3 regions of the Shewanella sp. Arc9-LZ genome follow, and region 2 is predicted to be linked to each of the others. Evidence: predicted binding sites of a transcription regulator. Region 2 holds the regulator's gene; each other region holds the start of a gene.
What was found. The regulator ArgR, encoded in region 2, controls arginine synthesis, uptake and breakdown. The targets are predictions, from matches to a motif close to ANTGAATANNTATTCANT.

Region 1: gltB (glutamate synthase large subunit) is a predicted target of ArgR. The motif match lies at 4,823-4,840, and genes of this name have one in related genera.
Region 3: argA (amino-acid N-acetyltransferase) is a predicted target of ArgR. The motif match lies at 2,871-2,888, and genes of this name have one in related genera.

Annotation. Positions count from the first base shown of each region.
Region 1 is NZ_CP048031.1:3,683,199-3,691,158, reverse strand. Features, by position in the region: gene GUY17_RS15785 (FAD-dependent oxidoreductase) at 1-315, opposite strand, end outside; gene gltB (glutamate synthase large subunit) at 321-4,769, opposite strand; gene GUY17_RS15775 (TIGR01212 family radical SAM protein) at 5,292-6,260, shown strand; gene GUY17_RS15770 (Hpt domain-containing protein) at 6,557-6,922, shown strand; gene oxyR (hydrogen peroxide-inducible genes transcriptional activator OxyR) at 7,117-7,960, shown strand, end outside.
Region 2 is NZ_CP048031.1:3,993,365-4,001,324, forward strand. Features, by position in the region: gene metK (methionine adenosyltransferase) at 419-1,570, shown strand; gene GUY17_RS17100 (GNAT family N-acetyltransferase) at 1,732-2,319, shown strand; gene GUY17_RS17105 (hypothetical protein) at 2,482-2,838, opposite strand; gene GUY17_RS17110 (GNAT family N-acetyltransferase) at 2,887-3,435, opposite strand; gene GUY17_RS17115 (hypothetical protein) at 3,439-3,657, opposite strand; gene GUY17_RS17120 (META domain-containing protein) at 3,780-4,205, shown strand; gene argR (transcriptional regulator ArgR) at 4,372-4,842, shown strand; gene GUY17_RS17130 (Dyp-type peroxidase) at 4,905-5,843, opposite strand; gene GUY17_RS17135 (ABC transporter ATP-binding protein) at 6,320-7,354, opposite strand; gene GUY17_RS17140 (iron ABC transporter permease) at 7,354-7,960, opposite strand, start outside.
Region 3 is NZ_CP048031.1:4,615,639-4,623,598, reverse strand. Features, by position in the region: gene coaBC (bifunctional phosphopantothenoylcysteine decarboxylase/phosphopantothenate--cysteine ligase CoaBC) at 1-1,050, opposite strand, end outside; gene radC (DNA repair protein RadC) at 1,286-1,963, shown strand; gene rpmB (50S ribosomal protein L28) at 2,085-2,321, shown strand; gene rpmG (50S ribosomal protein L33) at 2,328-2,501, shown strand; gene argA (amino-acid N-acetyltransferase) at 2,980-4,299, shown strand; gene rarD (EamA family transporter RarD) at 4,414-5,322, opposite strand; gene GUY17_RS19805 (thioesterase family protein) at 5,448-5,912, opposite strand; gene recQ (DNA helicase RecQ) at 6,113-7,960, shown strand.

The DNA of each region.
Region 1 (7,960 bases), 310 kb from region 2:
ACCTTCGCATAAACGGTCTTGTGGGCATACCCGGCCACATATTTCTGGCAGAGTATTGGTTTCATGCACCAAGTCTGCCGCTTCCATAATGCGACCTTCTTCTGCTAGTTTTAACCAGTTTGGAATGTAGTTATGCAGTGGGCACTTCCATTCGCAATACGGGTTACCGCAGTCAAGACAGCGATCGGCTTGTTGTTTTACTTCTGGTTGCGTAAACGGCTGATAAATTTCAATAAATTGTGTAGCACGTTTTTTCGCTTCAAGTTTAATGGGGTCTACTCGACCCACTTCTATAAATTGAAAGTCATTGCTCATAATAATTACCCTGCCTTTACTACTAATTCCGGACTCTTCTGCTCAATTTTTAGCAGGTCAGCAACGGCAATATTCTTTGGTTTAACTAATACGAAACAATCCAACCAGTTTTCAAAATCACTTAAAATCATATGAGCATGTTCACTGCCGGTTTCAGCATAGTGAGTTTCAATCAGGCCTTTTAAGTGTTGCTGGTGGATGGTCGATTCTAATTTTTGAGTATCGACCATTTCGGTGTTTACTCGGCGATTAAAGCGACCAAACTGATCAAATACATAGGCAAATCCGCCAGTCATCCCCGCACCAAAGTTGACCCCCGTTTTGCCTAGGATAACCACGATACCACTGGTCATGTATTCGCAACCATTGTCACCCGTTCCTTCAACGACCGCGATGGCCCCTGAGTTACGCACAGCAAAACGCTCACCCGCTTGACCTGCGGCAAACAGTTTGCCGCCAGTAGCACCATACAAACAGGTGTTCCCCATAATGGCACTGCGTTCACTTTGGAACGGGCTACCAATAGGTGGGTGAATAACGATCTTACCGCCAGACATACCTTTGCCGACATAATCATTAGCATCGCCGCACAGCTTAAGTTCAAGGCCAGGGCTATTCCATACGCCAAAGCTTTGGCCTGCACTACCGCTAAAGCCAAGTTTGATTGGTTGTTTTGCGCCTGCGACACCAATTTTAGTTGCAATATAACCAGATAATGCCGCGCCAACTGAACGGTCGGTATTGTTGATTGCATATTGACCTGAATACGGTTCACCCGCATCAACTGCAGCACTGCAATCTGCAACCAATGTTTGGTTTAACTTGCCAATATCAGATGGAGGGTTAATTTCTTTCCATGTGAGTGACGAGTTTGCCTGCACTTTGGGTTTATATAAAATTGGCGCAAGGTCAAGACCACGTTGCTTGTCTGTTTGACCTTCAAGTGTATATAACCAGTCGCTTCGTCCGACTAAATCTTCGAACTGAGTTACCCCTAATGCAGCCATCCATTCACGCACTTCTTGAGCCACAAATTCAAAGTAGGTCATGACACGTTCTGGTAAGCCGTGATAATGGTTTTCGCGTAAGTTTTTATCTTGGGTTGCGACACCTGTCGCACAGTTATTAAGATGACAAATACGTAAGTATTTACACCCAAGCGCAATCATCGGCACTGTACCAAAGCCAAAGCTTTCGGCACCCAATAAGGCTGCTTTAATAACATCGGTGCCGGTTTTTAACCCGCCATCCACTTGTAGACGGATTTTATGACGTAAACCATTTTCTACTAACGACTGATGCACTTCCGCTAAACCAAGCTCCCAAGGAGAACCGGCGTATTTCACCGAGGTGATAGGGCTTGCGCCAGTGCCACCGTCGTAACCTGATATGGTGATCATATCGGCATAGGCTTTTGCAACACCGGTTGCAATGGTGCCAACACCGGGTTCTGATACTAGCTTGACCGACACTAAGGCTTTTGGATTGATTTGTTTTAAATCGAAAATCAGCTGAGCTAAATCTTCAATTGAGTAAATATCGTGGTGTGGCGGCGGTGAAATCAAGGTCACACCTGGACGAGCATGACGAAGTCCTGCGATTTCAACGCTAACTTTATGGCCAGGTAATTGCCCACCTTCACCCGGTTTTGCACCTTGAGCTACTTTAATTTGCAGCACATCAGCGTTAACTAAGTAATGCGCGGTCACGCCAAAGCGACCCGATGCAATTTGTTTGATGGCCGAGTTACGTTCGCTATTGAAACGACGTGCATCTTCGCCACCTTCACCTGAGTTTGAGCGTCCACCAAGACGGTTCATCGCAACCGCTAACGCTTCATGAGCTTCAGGGCTTAATGCACCGATACTCATGGCTGCGCTATCAAAGCGAGAGTAAAGCTTTTCAGCGCCTTCTACCGTGTCTATTTCAATGGTGTTAAGTTGACCTTTAATACCAATTAAATCACGTAAAGTGGCCACTGGGCGATCATCAACTAAGTGAGTAAACTTTTTGTACTCAGCATAGTTTTTGTCTTTTAATGATGCTTGTAAGGTATTCACTACGTCTGGATTAAAGCAGTGATATTCACCACCTTCAACGTACTTTAATAAACCACCTTGTGGTAACGGTACATGGGCTCGATAGGCGGCGGTATGGAGTATTTTCTGGTCATCGGCAATATGGTTAAAACTGACACCTTCAATACGGCTTATCACGCCTTTAAAACATAACTCAATCACATCACTGGCTAAACCCACAGCTTCAAATTGTTGGCTACAACGATATGAACCTACGGTACTAATGCCCATTTTAGACATGATTTTACGTAAGCCTTTTTCAATGCCGTAACGGAAGTTAAGCATTAAATGGGTTACATCATCGACTTGATGCAGTTTTGCCATCGCTGAAATAGATTCATAGGCGAGGTAAGGGTAGATAGCCGTGGCACCAAAACCAATTAATACCGCAAAATGATGCGGATCGCGTGCTGAAGCGGTTTCAACAATAATGTTAGTGTCGCAACGTAGGCTTTTATCGACTAATCGAGTTTGCACAGAACCCACAGCCATAGCGGCAGGGATAACTTGAGCACTTTTCGCTACTGCACGGTCAGACAATACTAACAATGTTGTGCCGCTGCGAGCTAAGCGTTCAGCTTCGTCGGTAATACGGCGAATAGCCTGCTCTAGTGTTTCATTGGCATCATAGTTTAAATCAACTGTGTTGGCGCGATAGTTAGTGCTGTCTAATCCCAGTAACTGATTAAAATCACTGAATAACAAAATCGGTGAATTGAACATCACTCGGTAAGCATTACCGGTGGTTTCGCTAAATAGATTTTGCTCGCGACCGACGCAAGTGGCTAACGACATCACGTGTTTTTCACGTAATGGATCAATAGGCGGGTTGGTTACCTGAGCAAATTTTTGACGGAAATAGTCGTATAGTGAACGCGACTTTTTCGACAATACTGCCATAGGCGTATCATCACCCATTGAACCAATGGCTTCTTCACCTTTGCTCGCAAGTACCCAAATAACTTGTTCTAATTCTTCACGGGTAAAACCAAACTGTTTTTGATATTGCAGTAATGTTTTACTATCAAAACCACTTGAACCTTGTTTGGTTGGAGCCATATCCTCAGCAGGGATCAATGTCTGACTGTTTTTAGCCATCCACTCTTTGTAAGGATGACGACGCTTTAAGTCATTATCAATTTCAAATGAATGATACAAACGACCATTCAAGGTATCGAGTACTAGTAACTCACCGGGCCCAACGCGGCCTTTTTCAATCACTTCATCGGCGGAATAATCCCAAATACCGACTTCAGACGCTAAGGTGAGGATACGATCCTTGGTTATAACGTAACGAGAAGGGCGTAGACCGTTACGATCTACCGCACAGGCAGCATGGCGACCATTGGTCATTACAATGCCTGCAGGGCCGTCCCACGGCTCCATGTGCATTGAGTTAAAATCATAAAAGGCTTTTAACTCGTCATCCATTTCAGGATTTGATTGCCATGCAGGTGGAATAAGCAAGCGCATGGCTCGATATAAATCCATCCCTCCAGATAACAACATTTCAAGCATATTGTCTAAAGAAGACGAGTCTGAACCTGTTTCGTTAACAAAAGGGGCGGCTTGTTGTAAATCTGGTAGTAAAGGCGAATTAAACTTATAGGCGCGCGCTCTTGCCCATTGGCGGTTACCGGTAATGGTATTGATTTCGCCGTTATGAGCGAGGTATCGAAACGGTTGAGCTAATGGCCACTTTGGCGATGTGTTAGTTGAAAAGCGCTGGTGGAATAAGCAAATCGCACTTTTCAAACGAATATCTGCTAGGTCGGTATAAAATGATGGCAGATCTGCTGGCATCATTAAGCCTTTATAGACAATGACTTGTCCAGAAAGGCTGGCGACATAAAAGTCTTTGTCATCGGTGATCTGTTGTTCAAGACGGCGACGAGCCATATATAGGCGACGCTCAAGATCTTTTTCCCGCCAGCCTACCGGCGCGTTGATCAATACTTGATAAATTTGTGGCAAGCTTTCCCGGCCAATCTCCCCCAAGACATCCGGATTAATCGGTACTTTACGCCAGCCAGCGACACTGAGTGTTTCTCGTTGTAGTTCTTTTTCTAAGATAAACTTCGCTTCATCAGCGCGTTGCTCATCTTGGCTGAGAAATAGCATACCTACGGCAAACTTTCGGCTTAAATGCCAATCGTTTTCTGCCGCAATAGCTTCAAAAAAATCTGTAGGCATTTGCATTAATAAACCACAGCCATCACCTGTGCGTCCGTCAGCTGCAATACCACCACGATGCTTCATTCGATCGAGACCATGAATCGCGGTACGCACAATGCGGTGACTCGCGTCGCCGTCCATTTGTGCAATCAAACCAAATCCGCAATTGTCACGCTCAAAACTGGGATGATACAAGCTCATACAAAAAACCCCCTAAACCTCTACTTGATACGACTCGGGGTAAATTTGAAGAATATCCATAGATATGCACCCGAACCATTCAAATTAAACTGAGAATGAATAAAGGTCAAACCAAAAAAATGCAACAAACTGAAATATTATTACTAAAAAATCGTTATAAGCCACCAACCTTACGTTAACGTAAACTGTGATATATCACCTATAACGTTCTGAATAAAAAGAATTTTAGAAAACATTCAAACAATTGTTTACCTTTTTGTAACAACAGCAGGGAATTATTTTTGAAATAAAAATAGTGAATTTTATTTCAAATACAGTCTTTGGGTAAAAAATTATTCTAAATGACTAAATATTCATTTTAGGTGATGTATAAATTACTTAAATTGTTTTAAACGTTTTTTGAGTTTGTGCACAACTTTAACGAGCGCTTGAATTGATAGAGCATTTATTGATTTAGCACCAAGACAGATGTTTACCGTCTGACTACACTGGCGAACTTTGGAATGATGATGAGAGTAAGTTGTGGGTTTAGATGATTACGTTAATACGTTTGGGGCACATTGCAAACATTTATATGGCCAAAGAGTAAAAAAATTAACTATTGATGGCCAATTTACCTGTCCCAATCGAGATGGCACGTTAGGGGTGGGCGGTTGTACTTTTTGTAATGTTGTTTCATTTAGTGGCGAACAAGGTAGAGAACAGCCGATTGCGATGCAGTTAACCGAAGGTAAAGTACGCGCCCAATCTGCAAAAAAATGTACTACCTCTGCGGATGTTAATTCTATTCTTACCGCTAAATACATCGCTTATTTTCAAGCTTATACCAGTACTTACGACGAGTATAAAGTGCTAAAGCAAAAGTATGATCAAGCACTTGAAGATGCCGATATTGTCGGGCTTCATATAGGCACTCGTCCTGACTGTGTACCCGATGAAGTACTTGATTTACTCGTTGAGTATCAACAAAGAGGTATTGAGGTGTGGTTGGAACTTGGCCTACAAACGGCCAATAATCACACGTTAAAACGGATTAATCGTGGTCACCAATTGTGTGAGTATCGTCAGACAGTTAAAAAGGCTCGCGCTAAAGGTATTAAGGTGTGTACCCATCTAATATTAGGGCTGCCGGGTGAAACATCTGCTGACTATTTTAATAGTTTACAAACCGTATTAGGAATTGGTGTTGACGGACTAAAACTGCACCCTTTGCATATTGTAGAAGGCAGTATTATGGCGAAACAATGGCGCTATCATCCTATGCCGCTAATGAGTCTTGAAGAGTATGCCTATGAGGCGGCAAAACTTATCCGCCACACCCCAAAAGAGATTATCTTTCACCGCGTAACCGCCTATGCCAAAAAACCAATGTTACTCGCCCCTGATTGGTGCGCATTTAGATGGGACGGACTAGTAGCCATTGTGGATGAGCTTAAAGAATACGGTGGCCAAGGCAGTGCATTAATGTTTAGCCAAAGTAAAACGGCCTAGTGTGGTGTATTTAGGCAGATATATTATGTCTCTGCTGAATATGGACAAAGTAAAGATAGCGCTAGGTTTTGTGAAGATGTATCAGACTAATCGCTATTATTAGTTATAAATTGGACGAAACATTACCAAAGTGAGTGTTTTTTAAACATTGGTAATACCAGTTGAGTAGTTATGTTGTAAAAATGTGATTTTTTACCATTAAATAGCGGCTAAATATTGGCAAGCCTTGCATAGGGTATTTTACTCGGTATCATATTTGTAATTTTATAGAGTTAGATTTTGATAGAGGTGCCTTTATGGCCACAACGCAGTTAGACTCAATATTGGATCTCAATACGCTTGAGCAATATATCAGTGCCATTGGTGCTGGAACGTTATTGAAAAGCGTAGTGTTATTCGAGCAGTTAATGCCTGAGTATGTCAGTAGCCTAGTGAAAGCTGGCGATGCAAATGATAAAGAAACGTTATGTGCAGAAGCTCATAAATTTAAAGGTGCAGCAGGATCTGTTGGCCTTAAACGCATTCAGCAATTTTCACAGTTACTACAACACGGTGAAGAAGCTAAATGGGAAACAGAACATAAAGTATGGCTTGCTGAAATCGTTGCGCATGCTGCACAAGATTTACAACAACTGAAAGTTTACTTAGAAGCGAAAGCGTAATTACGAGTAGAGTAGGCAGCATAATCAGTTTAGATTAACATCTACATTAGTGCCTACAATCGGTTTGTTGAAATGCCTCTTTATTGAAGAGGCATTTTTTATGGCCGTTTGTTCAATATTGACCATCAGTGTCTTGTTATTTTGGCTAAATTAATTCATTATTTGAATTAATATGGATAAGGGTAATCGTTTATATGAAAAATCTTCCTAGCCTCAAGAACCTTTATTATTTGGTTCATTTACATCAAGAGCAAAATTTTAATCGTGCTGCTAAGATGTGCTTTGTGAGTCAATCGACTTTATCTAGTGGTATCCAAAACCTTGAAGAACAACTGGGTTATCAGTTGATTGAACGTGATCATAAATCATTTATGTTTACCGCTATCGGTGAAGAAGTGGTTGAGCGTGCTCGAAATATTTTAACTAATGTTGATGACTTAGTTGAATTAGTGAAAAATCAAGGCGAACCGATGACCGGAGAAATTCGTTTAGGCTGTATTCCCACTATCGCGCCTTTCTTACTTAGCCGAGTCGTTAAGTTATGCCAGCAAGACTACCCCAAACTCAGTTTGTTATTAAAAGAAGACACGACCGAGCGTCTATTAGATGCCTTAGCAAAAGGTGAGTTGGATTTATTAATATTAGCGTTACCTGTCGACACCAGTGGTTTTCATAGTATGAAAGTCGGCATCGATCCGTTTAAAATGGTGATGCATAAAGAGGTATCGCAACAATTTTTGCAACCCATTGACTATCAAAAAATGCCAGACGAAAGCATCTTTTTACTCCAAGCTGAACATTGCATTACCGGTCACGCGATAACAGCATGCCAATTGGGTGATAGTGCCAAAATCAATCCATTTGCTGCAACCAGTTTGCATACCTTGGTGCAGATGGTAAACAGTAAACTAGGCACCACATTTTTACCCCAAATGGCCATTGATACCGGTATTTTAACTGATACTGATCTTGTTGCAATGGATCCGCCGGGTGAAGCTCCTTATCGTGATATTGGCTTAGTTTGGCGTAAAACTACCA
Region 2 (7,960 bases):
AACGGTGATTTCATACAATGCCAATAAATAAACATCGTAAATACAGCATCAAATGGTCAGCATGACCATAACATGAGATAAATACAGAGTAATTATTTATTGCCACTTGTAAATAAAAAGTATCGTGATTGGCAGAGCTATGGCTCTGATTAGGCAATATAATCTCTAATCTATCAAAAACATTGTCTATTTTTATGATAAATACACCGCGCAAGTCGATGAGCACTTAAATAAAGCCATATGAATCAAAAACTTGATTTTTCACCAGTATAAACATATCTATGATTAACAAAAAAAATTATGCTCCATTGCACAATTCTCCAGTTAAATTCGTATAAAGGGGTGTTATCAAATTAGATTTCGACTAAAATAGACGTCTAGACGTATATTCAAATGCAACCAACGAGATTCTCCTATTATGGCAAAGCACTTGTTTACCTCTGAGTCTGTCTCAGAAGGTCATCCAGATAAAATCGCCGATCAGATTTCTGATGCGGTATTAGACGCAATACTTGAGCAAGATCCAAAGGCTCGTGTTGCGTGCGAAACGTATGTCAAAACCGGTATGGTATTAGTGGGCGGTGAAGTCACCACTTCTGCTTGGGTAGACATTGAAGAAATTACCCGTAAAACCGTACGCGAAATCGGTTACACCAATTCAGATATGGGTTTTGATGCTGATTCATGTGCGGTACTTAATGCCATAGGTAAACAGTCACCAGATATCAATCAAGGTGTTGATCGTTCAGACCCTGCAGAGCAAGGTGCTGGTGATCAGGGTTTAATGTTTGGTTATGCCAGCAATGAAACTGATGTATTAATGCCTGCACCGATTACTTACGCGCACAAATTAGTTAAGCGTCAGTCTGAAGTACGCAAAGACGGCACACTACCTTGGTTACGCCCAGATGCTAAAAGCCAGGTAACGTTTGCTTATGATGATGGCAAAATCATCGGTATTGATGCGATTGTATTATCTACTCAACATCGTGAAGACGTGAGTCAAGCTGATTTAATTGAAGCGGTAATGGAAACTATCATCAAGCCGGTATTACCTGCTCAATGGTTAAACAAAGACACTAAATACTTTATCAACCCTACTGGTCGCTTTGTGATTGGTGGCCCTGTTGGTGATTGTGGTTTAACAGGTCGTAAAATTATTGTAGATACCTACGGCGGTATGGCTCGTCACGGTGGTGGTGCTTTCTCTGGTAAAGACCCATCAAAAGTAGACCGTAGCGCGGCTTATGCTGCACGTTATGTAGCTAAAAATATCGTTGCAGCTGGTCTAGCTGACCGTTGTGAGCTACAAGTGTCATATGCTATTGGTGTTGCAGAGCCAACGTCTATTAGTATTGAAACATTCGGTACCGGTAAAGTATCAGAAGAAGTATTGATTAAATTAATACGTCAACACTTCGAATTACGTCCATACGGCTTAACAGCAATGCTAGATTTGGCACGCCCAATCTATCAGCAAACTGCTGCTTATGGCCACTTTGGCCGAGATATCTTCCCTTGGGAAGCGACTGATAAAGCTGAAGCACTTCGTGCAGATGCAGGTTTATAATCAGCCAGCATAATTATCGTCTTAAGCTAGTGTCTGTATTAAGCTAACACGATAAAAAATAAAACCGCCAACTGGCGGTTTTATTTTATCTATCATTGGCAATACAATGATTTGATCTAAACATTTAATCTCAACATTTAATCTCAACAATGGCTCAGATTATGTATCAACCCACTTGGCTAAACACAAAGATAACAGCAAACCACCAGCCATCAACGGCAACTAACCCCTGTGCGATAAACAGCCCTGTTACTAACATTCCAGCCATTAACTTGCCAGCCATTAAACAGTGGTCTGCAATCAAGTTATTCTATCGTCAACATATGCCGTATGCTCGATTAGCTCAGAAAGAGTCTGTGGCTGTCATTCATCATCTAAGCCCACCAGCTACTGATGAAGTTGATATAAGCCAGCAAAAAATAATCGCTGCGGTAAGAGTTAAACCTATTGGCCAATATCAATTAATCAATGGATTATTGGTTCACCCTGACTACCGTGGACAACAGCTTTCAACTCAGTTATTGAAATTTATCGCGCCCAAATTAACCGCTAAAAATTGCTTCTTGTTTGCTCATCCGTGGTTAATTGGCTTATATCAACAGCAGCACTTTATCGTTATAGATCAAAATGTCGTGATAGGTCAAAATGATTTATCAGCGATACCAGCAGACATCACTCAGTTGTATCGTCGCTATCACAGTGAACAACGACCACTAGTGTTGATGCAGCTCAATGATCCCGATAAATAATCTAGATTAATAATCTAACTCAATAAGATCAATGAGCCAAACTCAGACAAAATCTAGATCGTATTAAAGCCTCTCAAGGCTATTGCACACCAATAAATTTAGCCCAAATAGACTTAAGCGTAATCAAACTAAGTCAGCATAAGTACAAGGTGATCGAACTCGTTAACAATGATCGAAATGTGAACTTTCAATACACATAAACGACACTTGTTGCATTGTCATTACGGGCACTACTTTGACACTGATAGACGCTAAGTTAATCCGCTCGACATCGGTAAATAGCGTAATCGCTGCTTGATAATTATTGGTTACGCCACAAAATAGCCACATGTCTTGCCAGCGCACAAAATACCCCGATTGCTGCAATTGCGGATCATCTGGATTTTGTAAATCGGCTTCAACACACTCATACAACTCTGTCGCATCAGTCAACACCGCGGCTATTAGCTTCATATTGTCAAATGCAGATAATCTTAAATCCAAATAGGGTGAAAAGAGTGCTTCAAAGTTAGTACTCATAATATTCCTCATAAATAACCACTTTATCAACACCCCTTAGTATAACGATCACGTAATATTAGCTGTGGCCAGTAAACAATAATCACGTTGTTCAAAACGAAATTGATCAATCTCTGTCATTGCGGCTTTTTGTTGATGTGCTGCCAACGAACGCGCATTGTCAGCGGCAACATACGTCACCATAAATGGAAAGGTATCTGCCACTTGTTTTTTTAATTCGGTAACCAGCGCCGAAAAAACTCCCTGGCCGCGTTTTGATTCTTGTATCCAAACGGGTCCATATTGGCACGTGTTAGTCGTCGATAAAGCTTGTCCATTTAAATCGGCAAACTTAAGTTTTTGAATAATATGTCGGTACAATGGTTGCGAGGAAAAAAATGACCATTTTGCCGCCATCACATATCCAATGATCACCCCTTGCTCTTCAGCTACGATAAACCAATGTTGATTTATCAACTGGCTCACCTCTGCTTTGGTAAATGAATGAGCATGAAGTTGGCTATTTGAACCTACCAACTCATCATCAACATGGGCTCGTTCTAACTGCACAATAGCAGCAACATCGGTTAATAACGCCTTACGGATAATAAATGACAATGATTATTCCTTTGACCCTGAATTGGGAGATTGTTTCTTAGCCCATTCTATCACTAGCGCAACGGGCAGCGGAGACATAATTAGTGTTCCCACGCCAATGAGTGAAGCAATGACCAACATCCCACTGACTTGTTGACCGATATCACTTTGCCAATATAAGCCGACACCCACCAACAACATGATTAAACCGACGAAATGTAACACTTTAACTAATTTGATCATTTGCGACTCTTTAATACGTTAAATAATGTTCATTAATCCAAAACATTACAATTATTTACGCTCTTATTCACACTCAAGTAGTAGAATAACGGCAATTTTTTGGTATATGGAAATCTCTCAACATGATAAAGCATATTCTCGGCGCCACTGTTATATTTTTAGGCCTTAGTGCTTGTCAAAGCCACACTCAAATTGTCTCAAATGAACAATTAATTGGTACTTGGCATGTAGAAGTCGTCCTCGACACTCCTACCATTAATAATAGCCCAGCAAATTTAGTTTTTGCTCCAAACGGTGAACTGACAGGTAATAATAGCTGTAATCAATTTTTTGGTCGTTACGCCCAACAAGGTCACTTGCTTCAACTTGCACCATCAGGTTCGACTATGAAAGCCTGTATCGATAGTTTAATCACCCAAGAAGCTGAACTGATGCAAGCGATTTCATTGGTAGAACAAGTTGATTTCTCTAAAGGAAAACTCAATCTATTGTCTATAAATGGTGATACGCTATTGGTACTGACAAAACAATCGTTACCCTTATCCTAAAGCCTATGGTTTAAATGAGTCGCCGGATTAGTTATTAGTGTCAGTTTAAAGTTCCATTAAAAAATGAATTTTTATTCAATAAATCTGATTCTTTCTTGACTTAATAAGTCAATCTATTCAAAATGTGCTAGATTTTTGAATAACAACTATAAGATGAATTATCACTATGCCAGCGACAAGAAATCAGGATGAGCTCGTACGCACTTTTAAAGCGATTCTCAAAGAAGAACGTTTTGGAAGCCAAAGCGAGATTGTTAATGCGCTTCAAGCCGAAGGATTCGGTAATATTAATCAATCTAAAGTATCACGTATGCTCAGCAAATTTGGTGCTGTACGCACTCGCAACGCTAAGCAAGAGATGGTGTATTGCCTCCCTGCCGAGCTAGGCGTACCTACTGCGGGTAGCCCAGTTAAAAATTTGGTATTGGATGTCGATCATAACCAAGCCATGATCGTGGTAAGAACTAGCCCTGGTGCTGCGCAATTAATCGCCCGTTTGCTCGACTCAATAGGCAAACCAGAAGGGATATTAGGTACTATTGCCGGTGATGATACTATTTTCATCTGTCCAGCAAGTATTAAAACCATTGATGAGACATTAGAAACGGTTAGATCTTTATTCAACTATAGTGAATAAAAAACCATTTCAATAAAAAAGCAATGCCATGGCATTGCTTTTTTATTACCTAAAACTGGCGTTTACGCATCATCAAATTGAGTTAAAAAATCCAATGATGGCACAAAGAAAGACGATCCAGTCAGCGCTTTAGTAAACAACATCAAATGATCATGATTCCCGTGACCATCACCGTGCACCATACTGCGGAGCATTTGTTCGAAGTGATCCGGTGTACGACATACTGAAATAAACATCAATCCTTGTTCTCTAATCGAACCATATGGCATGCTTTGACGTAAAATTTCTAATGCGTTACCGTGTGGATCTTTTAAGTTAACTCGTTTTGTGTGGCTGGTTAATGGCTTATCTTCTGATTCATACTCAATATCATCAACTTTGGTACGACCAAAAATATCTTCTTGTTTTTTAAGCGGTAAACGATGCCACTTACTTAAGTTATGCATGTATTTTTGGACATGAACATAACTACCAGAGACAAATTCTTGATCTTCATCACCGACAAGTGCAACTTGTTGACGATGGCGTCCTTTAGGGTTTTCAGTACCATCAACAAAACCAGTTAAGTCACGACTGTCCATAAAGCGAAAGCCACGTTCCTCATCGACTAACTCGACCAAATCTTCAAACATTTGGTTAATTTCATTGGCGACAAGATGCAAAATATCATAGCGATCACAACGGATATGAATAAACAGATCATATTCCATTGCAGGTGCATCACGGTTACCTTCACTCATGGCCGGAAAAGGTTTTAATAATGCAGGGCGAGATTCTGGATAAAAGGTATCCCAAAAATTAGCCCCAATACCCACAAAGCCATTAAAAGCACTGTCGGCATATTGATCCGTGAGTTCATAAATATACTGCGCTACATTAGCAATAGATGGGCGTAACTGATCTTCAACACCATCGTTGGCATTAAACATCAAGTACACACTGTGTAAATTCCCTTCTGCGCAAATTCCTAACTGTTCACGAGGCATAACTTGGTTACCCATATTAACTTCATCCATCTTAATACTAAATGTCGGCCTAAACGGTGATAATTTAACGTTTTGATGTTATTCGACGGCGATTAACATCTCTTACCAGTTAAGCTAATCATTAGATTAACTTAATCAAATTTAAATTACTTGAAGTGTACTCACATTTAGCCCGTTTGTAATACATATTGTATTCATATTCGTGCAGATAACAGCTTGATCATTCATTACAATTGTTAACGAACTCACTAGAGTTAAGGGCCAAAAAGTAAGCCCTAAATCAGATATTTAGCCTATGTCATCGTAAAATTAGCCATTATTTTGCAAGCATGAGGTAAGTATCTTATTGCTGGGGTGTTTAAAGCAGCGTTATTACAAGTTAATAACGTACTGTTAGCAACACTTTTAGCAAACAAAGGGGAATTTGATAACCACTTTCCCCGAACTAAGGTTCACTACAGGCTGGACAATTAAAATTACAGCATTGATAGTTAATTAAAAATCACCAGTGGATGCGCTGTAATATTTATGTCCACTCGTTGACCGGGCATTATCGTCGTTGATTGGCTACTGACGTCCAAAATATCATCGCCAATTTGGACCTGATAATGACATACCGTACCAAGGAAATGCCTTTCGACAATGCATCCTCGGCCATTGATACAAGGATGTAACTCAATTTGCTGTGGTCTCAATAATAATTGCCCTTGGCTGCCAACAGGTAAAGACAATGCTTCTGTGCTGCTAAGATCGCCCAAAGAATAGTGCACTTGATGGCTGGAGGTGACCGTAACAGGTAAATAATTACCTGCGCCTAAAAAGTCGGCAACGTAGCGATCAGTTGGTGCACTGTATAAGGTTTCGGCTTTACCATGCTGAATAATGGCGCCATCCTTAAATAAAGCCAGTTTATCTGCAAACACAAATGCTTCATCTTTACTGTGAGTCACAAACACGGCACTGACATTACGTTGTTTCAATATGGCGCGAATTTCTAACATCATATCGTTACGAACTTGCGCATCGATATTGGAAAAAGGTTCATCTAGCAATAATAATTCTGGTTGATATGCCAATGCACGTGCAATCGACACTCGTTGCTGTTGACCGCCTGATAATTCATGCGGGTAACGCGATGCCAACCCGGTTAATTTAACCAACTCGAGCATTTCTTCTAATCGAGCTAACCGCGCAGTACGATTGAGTTCGTTAACCCCAAATAAGATATTGTCTGCCACGGTTAAGTGCGGAAATAAGGCATAGTCTTGAAAAATCATTCCCACACCACGTTGCTCGCTCGCAACAAACACACCATCACCACTCAGCGTTTGCCCATTGATGCTGATGCAACCTTGGCTAATGGCTTGTAAGCCCGCAATCGCGCGCAGCAGTGTTGTCTTGCCGCAGCCACTGGGGCCTAATAATGCGACAATTTCACCTTGCGCCAAGGTAAGATCTAAATGGCGCAACACCACTTGACCGTGATAATCGCTGCAAACATTTTCAATGGTTAAGGTTGACATAATTAGCCTTGTTGCTCCAAAGAGCGATTAAGATAAATCAAGGGTACAAGCCCAACTAACACAATCACAATAGCGGCCAATGCGCCATGTTCTAGTTTTTCATCTGAGACAAATTGGAAAACATAAGTCGCCAAGTTTTCAAATCCTATAGGACGCAATAATAACGCTGCGGGTAATTCTTTCATGCTTTCAATAAACACTAACAAAGCACCGGCAAAAATCCCTTTGCGTAATAAAGGCAAATGTACTCGCCATAGTAGCTGAGTAGGCGTTCGTCCTAAGGTAATACACGCCATGTCTAAAGAAGGGGAAATACGTTTATAACTGTTTTCTAAACTGCCGATGGATATAGCAATAAAACGAACACAAAAAGCAAAAATCAGTGCAAACACGCTGCCAGTCAGCAATAAACCTGGGCCTTGGGCGCCAAACCAATCGTAAATATCGTTAATCGCAAAGTCGATAAGCGTCAGAGGTACTAATACACCAATCGCCAACACCGTTCCCGGTAAAGCATAACCAGTACTGCTCAATCTTGCGGGAAGCTGATCACTTTGTCGCGGACTCACACGGCGTACAAACATTAATATCAATGATAGGACTACGCAC
Region 3 (7,960 bases), 620 kb from region 2:
AACATCATTGGCGGCAATCATATCAAGCTTTTTGCGTTGAAGTTTGCCACGGGCGTATTGCTCTACATCGTTGGTTTCTGCTGCAAAGCCTACAGTAAATGGACGAGGAGTGTGCTGAGCTACCGTGGCTAAGATATCAGGATTCCGCACTAGCGCAAGTTGCATTTGTTCAGCCGATTTTTTTATTTTTTGATCCGCAACGTCAGCAATCCGATAATCAGCTACTGCGGCGCAACCAATAAAAATATCATGTTGTTCAACCTGTTCCATCACAGCATCAAGCATTTGTTGTGCTGAACCCACATCAATGCGTATAACACCTGCTGGGGTGGCTAGATTAACCGGACCTGAGACTAATGTGACGGTTGCGCCCATTTCCGCAGCTGCTTGGGCTATAGAGAAACCCATTTTTCCTGAGCTGTGGTTGGAGATATAGCGCACTGGGTCAATCGCTTCACGCGTTGGCCCTGCGGTAATGAGTAACTGATGACCTTGTAATATCTTGGGGCCAAAAAATTGTATCAGTTGTTCTGCCATAACCACGGGTTCTTGCATTCTGCCAGGGCCGACTTCACCGCATGCTTGATTACCTGAGGCGGGTTGCCAAATGGTAAAGCCTTTACGGGCTAAATTAGCCATGTTTTCTTGGGTCGCAATATTTTGGTACATTTGCTGGTTCATTGCAGGGCAAACAATGACGGGGGCGCTGGTCGCTAAACAGGTGGTTGTTAACAAGTCATCTGCCATGCCGGCATTAATACGTGCCACTAAATTTGCCGTAGCAGGTGCAAGCAATACAACATCAGCCCAACGAGCGAGTTCGATATGACCCATAGCCGCCTCTGCTGCGGGATCGAGCAAATCTGAGGCTACTGGATGGCCTGAGAGCGCTTGTATGGTTAATGGGGTGATAAACTCCATCGCGCTCTGAGTCATGATGACACGCACGTCTGCGCCACGCTCTTTTAATCGGCGGATCAAGTCTGCACTTTTATATGCGGCAATACCGCCACCAATTCCGAGTAATACTTTTTTATTTGTCAGCATGATGCACATTATCCGACTCAAACCTAATTGCGGCTAACAATATCACAAACCTATGACAATTTGCGCAGATCCAATCTCAAAAATATCGACCATACTGTGTAATCAATTCGAACTCTATTTTTGAAAAAGACAACAATTCGTTATTGGTACTGTGCTTGCTGATTCTGTGTTGTTTTTGTTATTCAGAGTCGACTTAATGCGTTTAATGGCATCGCCACATTGAATATAAGGGACATTCATGGGAATTAAAGATTGGCCACAAGGAGAAGGACCGCGAGAAAAATTATTGCTCAAAGGTGCAGGGCATCTTTCGGATGCAGAATTGCTTGCGGTGATATTACGTAATGGTCTGGCAGGGCAAAATGCGGTCGATTTAGCCCGAAACATGATTAATCAGTTTGGTGGTTTGCGCAGTTTACTGAGCGCACCTAAAAGCCAAGTATGTAAATTAGCCGGTGTTGGGCCGGTAAAATATGCTCAATTACAGGCTGCAGCGGAAATTTCTAAGCGAATTGCCCATGAAAACCTACAAAGAGGGCAGATTTTGACAAATCCTGATTTAACTCGGGACTATTTAATGAGACAATTGGCAGACCGATCCTATGAAGTGTTCGCCTTACTATTGTTGGATACCCAACATAGAGTCATTCAATTTGTAGAATTATTTCGTGGCACCATCGATTCTGCTTCTGTTTATCCTCGCGAGGTTGTAAGCCTTGTTTTGGAGAAAAAAGCGGCAGCGGTAATCGTGTGTCACAATCACCCGTCTGGCATTGCAGAGCCAAGTCAGGCTGATCGGCGAATAACTGAGCGAATAAAAAATGCATTGGCAACCATAGATGTTTCTTTGTTAGATCATATGGTTGTAGGTGATCAGGAGATAGTCTCCTTTGCCGAGCGTGGGTGGATTGTATAAACACTGCTTGATCTTCTATGGTCAATCGTGTATAAAATGCGCCCTCTTTGTGCCTCGGGCGACGGCCATACGAGGCACATTAATGCTCGAGCGTTAAAAATTTGTTTTGGAGAAGATTGACATGTCAAGAGTATGCCAAGTAACTGGCAAGAAGCCAATGGTTGGTAACAACCGTTCGCACGCAAAAAATTCGACTCGTCGTCGTTTTTTACCTAACCTACAAAACCACCGTTTTTGGTTAGAAGAAGAAAAGCGTTTCGTGCAATTACGTGTATCTACTAAAGGTATCCGTATTATCGACAAGAAAGGTATTGAAGTGATTGTTAAAGAACTTCGTGCCCGTGGCGAGAAGGTATAATAGAAAATGGCTAAATCTAAAGGTAATCGTGAGAAGATCAAATTAGTATCTAGTGCTAAAACTGGTCACTTCTACACTACTGAAAAGAACAAGCGTAACATGCCTGAAAAAATGGAAATCAAGAAATTTGATCCAGTCATTCGTCAGCACGTTATGTACAAAGAAGCTAAAATCAAGTAATTGATTTTTGATTCTTAAAAAAGCCCCTTAATTGGGGCTTTTTTTATGCCTGTTTGAAAATAGTCTATACTGAATCGAACAATAATCAGCTGAGTAAACACCGTTAGTCAGGTTCTGAATTTAGTCTATACAGCAGTTGTTTATGTCACGAGGTACATGGCTAATGTCATTGGATTTTATTGAGCCATTTCCGCATGGTGATATCGCCATTATGTTGAAATATTGCTATACAGATGTGATGCAAATATCATAATTAAATGCGTAAAGTATTATTAACGGCTAAAACAAGCTAACTTTTTGGCTGTAATGATTTTTTCATAATAAATTGAGACACTGTGTTTTACTTAAAGTGAAATAAAATGCTTTAAAAGTGAATTAAAATGCAATACCATTCTTTTTTGATACAGCAAACCGTCATGTGGCATTTATTGTCATCGTCATTAATGAACATCAAACCTATACCGAGGTGAATTTGCCCGTGAGAACCACTGAATTAGTTGATGGATTTCGTCATTCTGCACCCTATGTTAATGCTCATAGAGGTAAAACTTTTGTCGTTATGTTGGGTGGTGAAGCATTAGCGCACCCACAATTCCGCGGTATTTTAAATGATGTGGCTTTGTTGCATTCACTTGGGATTGAGGTGGTATTAGTTTATGGAGCAAGACCACAGATTGACGCAGGTTTAAAGGCGGCTGGAATTGAACCGGCATATCATAATGGTATTCGTATTACCGATGATGAAACCCTGAAGATTATCAAGCAGGTTGCTGGGGCGACTCAATTTGATATTACTGCTAGGTTGTCGATGAGCTTAGGCAATACGCCAATGCAAAATGCGCAAATAAACCTTGTGAGTGGTAATTTTGTTATTGCACAACCATTAGGTGTAGATGACGGTGTCGATTTTTGTTTAAGTGGCAAGGTGCGCCGTATTGATGCGCAAGGCTTACGTCGTCAATTAGATAATAACGGTATTGTATTAATGGGGCCAATTGCCGCTTCTGTTACAGGTGAAAGCTTTAACCTGACCGCTGAAGAAGTTGCGACCCAAGTAGCGATTAAGTTAAAGGCCGATAAGATTATTGGTTTTAGTGATACCAACGGTCTTATCGGTAAAAATGGTGAAGTGATTGCCGAGCTGATGCCGGACGATATTGAAGAAATGCTCAAGACGATGGCTGTAGATGACCATACTTCAGTTGGCACCGTTGCATTCTTAAAAGCCAGTATTGAAGCATGCCGCCGAGGTGTACCTCGTTGCCACTTAGTCAGTTATTTAGAAGATGGTGCGTTACTGCAAGAGTTGTTTTCACGCGAAGGGATTGGTACTCAAATTGTTACCCAAAGCGCCGAACGTTTACGTAGGGCGACTATTAGCGACATAGGCGGTATCTTAAACCTTATTCGCCCATTGGAAGAGCAAGGCATTTTGGTGCGTCGCTCACGCGAGCAACTCGAGATGGAAATTGAACAGTTTATGCTGGTTGAGCGCGACAACTTAGTGATTGGTTGTGCAGCTTTGTATCCGTTTGAAGAAGACAATGCGGGTGAGTTTGCGTGTTTAGTGGTTCATCCTGATTATCGCGATGCTGATCGTGGTAGCATTTTGCTTAATAACATTATTGGCCAAGCTCGCGTGCGGGGTTATTCACGTCTATTTGCGTTAACGACCCGTAGTATCCATTGGTTTTTAGAGCATGGCTTTAATATTGTTGATGTTGAAGAACTGCCTAATAAGAAAAAACAGCTGTATAACTACCAGCGTCGTTCAAAAATTCTTGCGTTAGATTTGTAGAAGTAACAAGGCCGTTAACACATAAAAAAGCCGGATGAGTATAAAATCATTCGGCTTTTTTGTGGGTGAAGCATCAGTGCTTTGAGTGACTTCATTTTCCCATTGTAGAGCTTATTATGCTGACGCTTTGGCTAAGGCGTTACGTCGTTGACGTTGCAATATCATGTCGCCAACAAAGATAACTAACGCGCCCCAAATAAATCCAAAGGTAATGCCTTTTTCTATATCAAACGGTTCATTAAACAGTTTTACCGCCAAGATGAACATGATACTTGGGCCAATATATTGGAAAAAACCTAAAATCGAAAATGGAATTCTGACAGCGGAACCAGCAAAACACAGTAACGGAATCGTTGTGACAATACCCGCAGCGACTAGGAGTAAATTGAGGTCGAGAGTGTTGGTTAGCATGCTCGTTGTCGAACTGTCTAAGGTGATGAATAGATAACCCAGAGCGATAGGTAACAAGATTGCTGTTTCGACTAATAAACCTGATTTTGCGTCAATATTAACTTTTTTGCGCAGTAAACCATAAAACCCAAAGCTGGCTGCCAAGGCTAATGATAAAAGCGGAATAGAGCCAAAAGAGATCAACTGCACTAGTACCCCTATACTGGCCAACGCCACTGCAACCCATTGCAATTTTCGCAAGCGCTCACCCAGAAATACCATTCCTAATAAGACGTTAAACAACGGGTTGATAAAATAGCCTAGGCTAGCATCGAGCATGTGGTCGTTGTTGACTGCCCAAATAAAAATCAGCCAATTAGCGGCAATTAATATTGAGGTGATCAGCAATATTAATAATTGCTTGGGCTGTTTTAAAATCAAACGTAAACGGCTAAATCCACCAATAAATTGCATCAAAATAACCATGAATATAAATGACCAAATGACACGGTGCATTAATATTTCGGTGGCAGGCACATGATGTAATAACTTGAAATAAAGCGGGGCAATACCCCAGATGGTGTAGGCGCAAATGGCGAGAAGCACCCCTTTACGATATTCTAAATCAGGCATAGTAAGTCAACAGTGGGGAGAACTAAAAGAGAGGGCGATTGTAGGTCGCCCCCTAGAATGACACAAGTGCTTAAGCGATTTCTTTTATCGCTAGAGTGTCAGTTATATATTGCGATAATGACCGTTTAGCCCACCATATATGTGCCAGTCCCAAATGCGATGTGAACACCTTGTTCATTGTGTAATTCCATCCGGCAAACGGATACACGATTACCAGAGCGAATAACCGTGCCAGTGCCAGTGAAGATTTCACCCCGACCGGGACGTAAAAAGTCTACCCGCATATCAATAGTGCCTAAGGTGGTTAAGCGTTGTTGTAATTCTTCAAGAGTCCAATCTTCTCTACTGGCAACTAGCCCGGCAAATACTGTCAGTCCGCCGACAACATCAAGTAATGTCGCAGTGACACCACCATGAAGAATATTTTGATGAATATTGCCGATAAGCTCGGGTTTCATTTTTATCACCACTTCAACCCCATTGATGTCGTAGTGTTTGATATCTAAACCGAGTAAATTATGAAATGGAACATGTTGATCAAAAATATCAGCAACTTGCTGTAAAGCTTGAGTTTGAATAGATGTGGTCATGAGCAATCCTTGTCGTTTTATTCTTATTATCGTTGTTATTTATAGGGGGAGACTTACTGCCATAGAGTATTTAATCTAACCCTAAAGTGGCGTCGACTCAATCATCTATCTTGGATGAAAACAACGCAAAGGTGTTTTGGTTCAAGACATCTGTGGCTCAGTGCTTTAAAATGAGTGCCCTTTGAATGATGATGTTGTTAATGGATACTCCGATTTCGACCAATATTGCGTCCTCAGATGTGTTGACGACAGAGCAAGATGTACTTGCAGCGAGCTTGCAGCAAGTTTTTGGTTATCGTGCCTTTCGTGAAGGGCAGCGAGAAGTCATTGAGCAAAGTTTACAGGGCCAAGATACCTTAGTGATTATGCCTACCGGTGGCGGCAAAAGTATGTGCTATCAATTGCCTGCTATTGTGTTGCCTGGTGTGACCGTGGTGGTGTCGCCATTAATTTCGTTAATGAAAGACCAAGTCGACAGTTTACTGCAAAGTGGTGTGTCAGCTGCTTATCTCAATTCATCTTTACCGCGTGAGCAAAGTGCTGAGGTGTTACGTAAATTACATGCTGGTGAGATTAAATTGTTGTATGTCTCTCCAGAGCGACTTTTGCGTCCTGATTTTATTGAGCGTCTGCAATCGGTTGATATTTCAATGTTTGCAGTTGATGAAGCCCATTGTATTAGCCAATGGGGTCATGATTTTAGACCTGAATATGCGGCATTAGGGCAGTTAAAAGAATATTTTCCTTACTTACCTTTAATGGCCTTAACTGCGACTGCAGATCATGCCACGCGTTTGAGTATTTGCGAGCGCTTAGGGGTAACCCCTTATACCTTGTTGTCGAGTTTCGATCGTCCAAATATTCGCTATACCGTGGCTGAAAAGCTTAATGCGGCTAATCAATTACGTCAGTTTCTAACTATTCAAAATGGCACCAGTGGGATTGTGTATTGCAGCAGTCGTCGTCGAGTTGATGAGGTGGCCGAGCGTTTACGCTTACAAGGATTTAATGCTCAAGCATACCATGCCGGTTTGAGCCAAGAAGAGCGTGGTAACGTTCAAGATAAATTTCTAAAAGATCAAATCGATATTGTGGTGGCTACGGTGGCCTTTGGCATGGGGATTAATAAATCTAACGTACGCTTTGTGGTGCATTACGATATTCCTAAAAGCATTGAAGCTTATTACCAAGAAACAGGCCGTGCAGGCCGCGATGGTTTAGATGCAGAAGCTTATATGTTGTTTGACCCTGCCGATATAGGCCGGGTTAGGCATTTGATTGAGCAATCTGAACCTGGGCCTCAACAACAAGTCGAATTTCATAAATTGCATACCATGGCAGCATTTGCTGAAGCGCAAACGTGTCGTCGCCAAGTGTTGTTAAACTACTTTGATGAAGTGGCCTCAAAACCTTGTGGTAACTGTGATATCTGTCTTGATCCACCGAAGCGATATGATGGTACTGAAGATGCGCAAAAAGTACTGTCTTGTATTTATCGTTTACAGCAACGTTTTGGTATCCACCATGTAATTGAAGTATTGCGCGGTTCAAAAGCGGCCAACATAGTGGATAGAGGCCATGATAAGTTATCGACATGGGGCATTGGTAAAGATAAATCAACTGAGTTTTGGCTCAGTGTTATCCGCCAATTAATTCATTTAGGTTTGATGAGTCAGGATATTACCCGCGGCTCTGCAATTAAGCTTAACCCTGCCGCAAGACCAATCCTTAAAGCTGAGTTATCGCTAATGTTAGCGGAACCTCGGATTCAATTGATTGATGTAAAGCGCAAACCCAATGGACGTGCACCGCAACAGTATGATCGTAAGTTGTTTGCTCGGTTAAAATTACTGCGTCGCGAACTAGCTGAGAAAAATGACATTCCACCCTATTTAGTCTTTAACGACGCAACACTCGCAGAGATGTGTGCGATGCTGCCCACAAGCCCTGGCGAGATGCTCGCGGTAAATGGTGTTGGGCAGATTAAGCTTGACCGATTTGGTGGCGAATTTTTAGATGAAATTTCTGATTATTTGACCAAAGGTTAG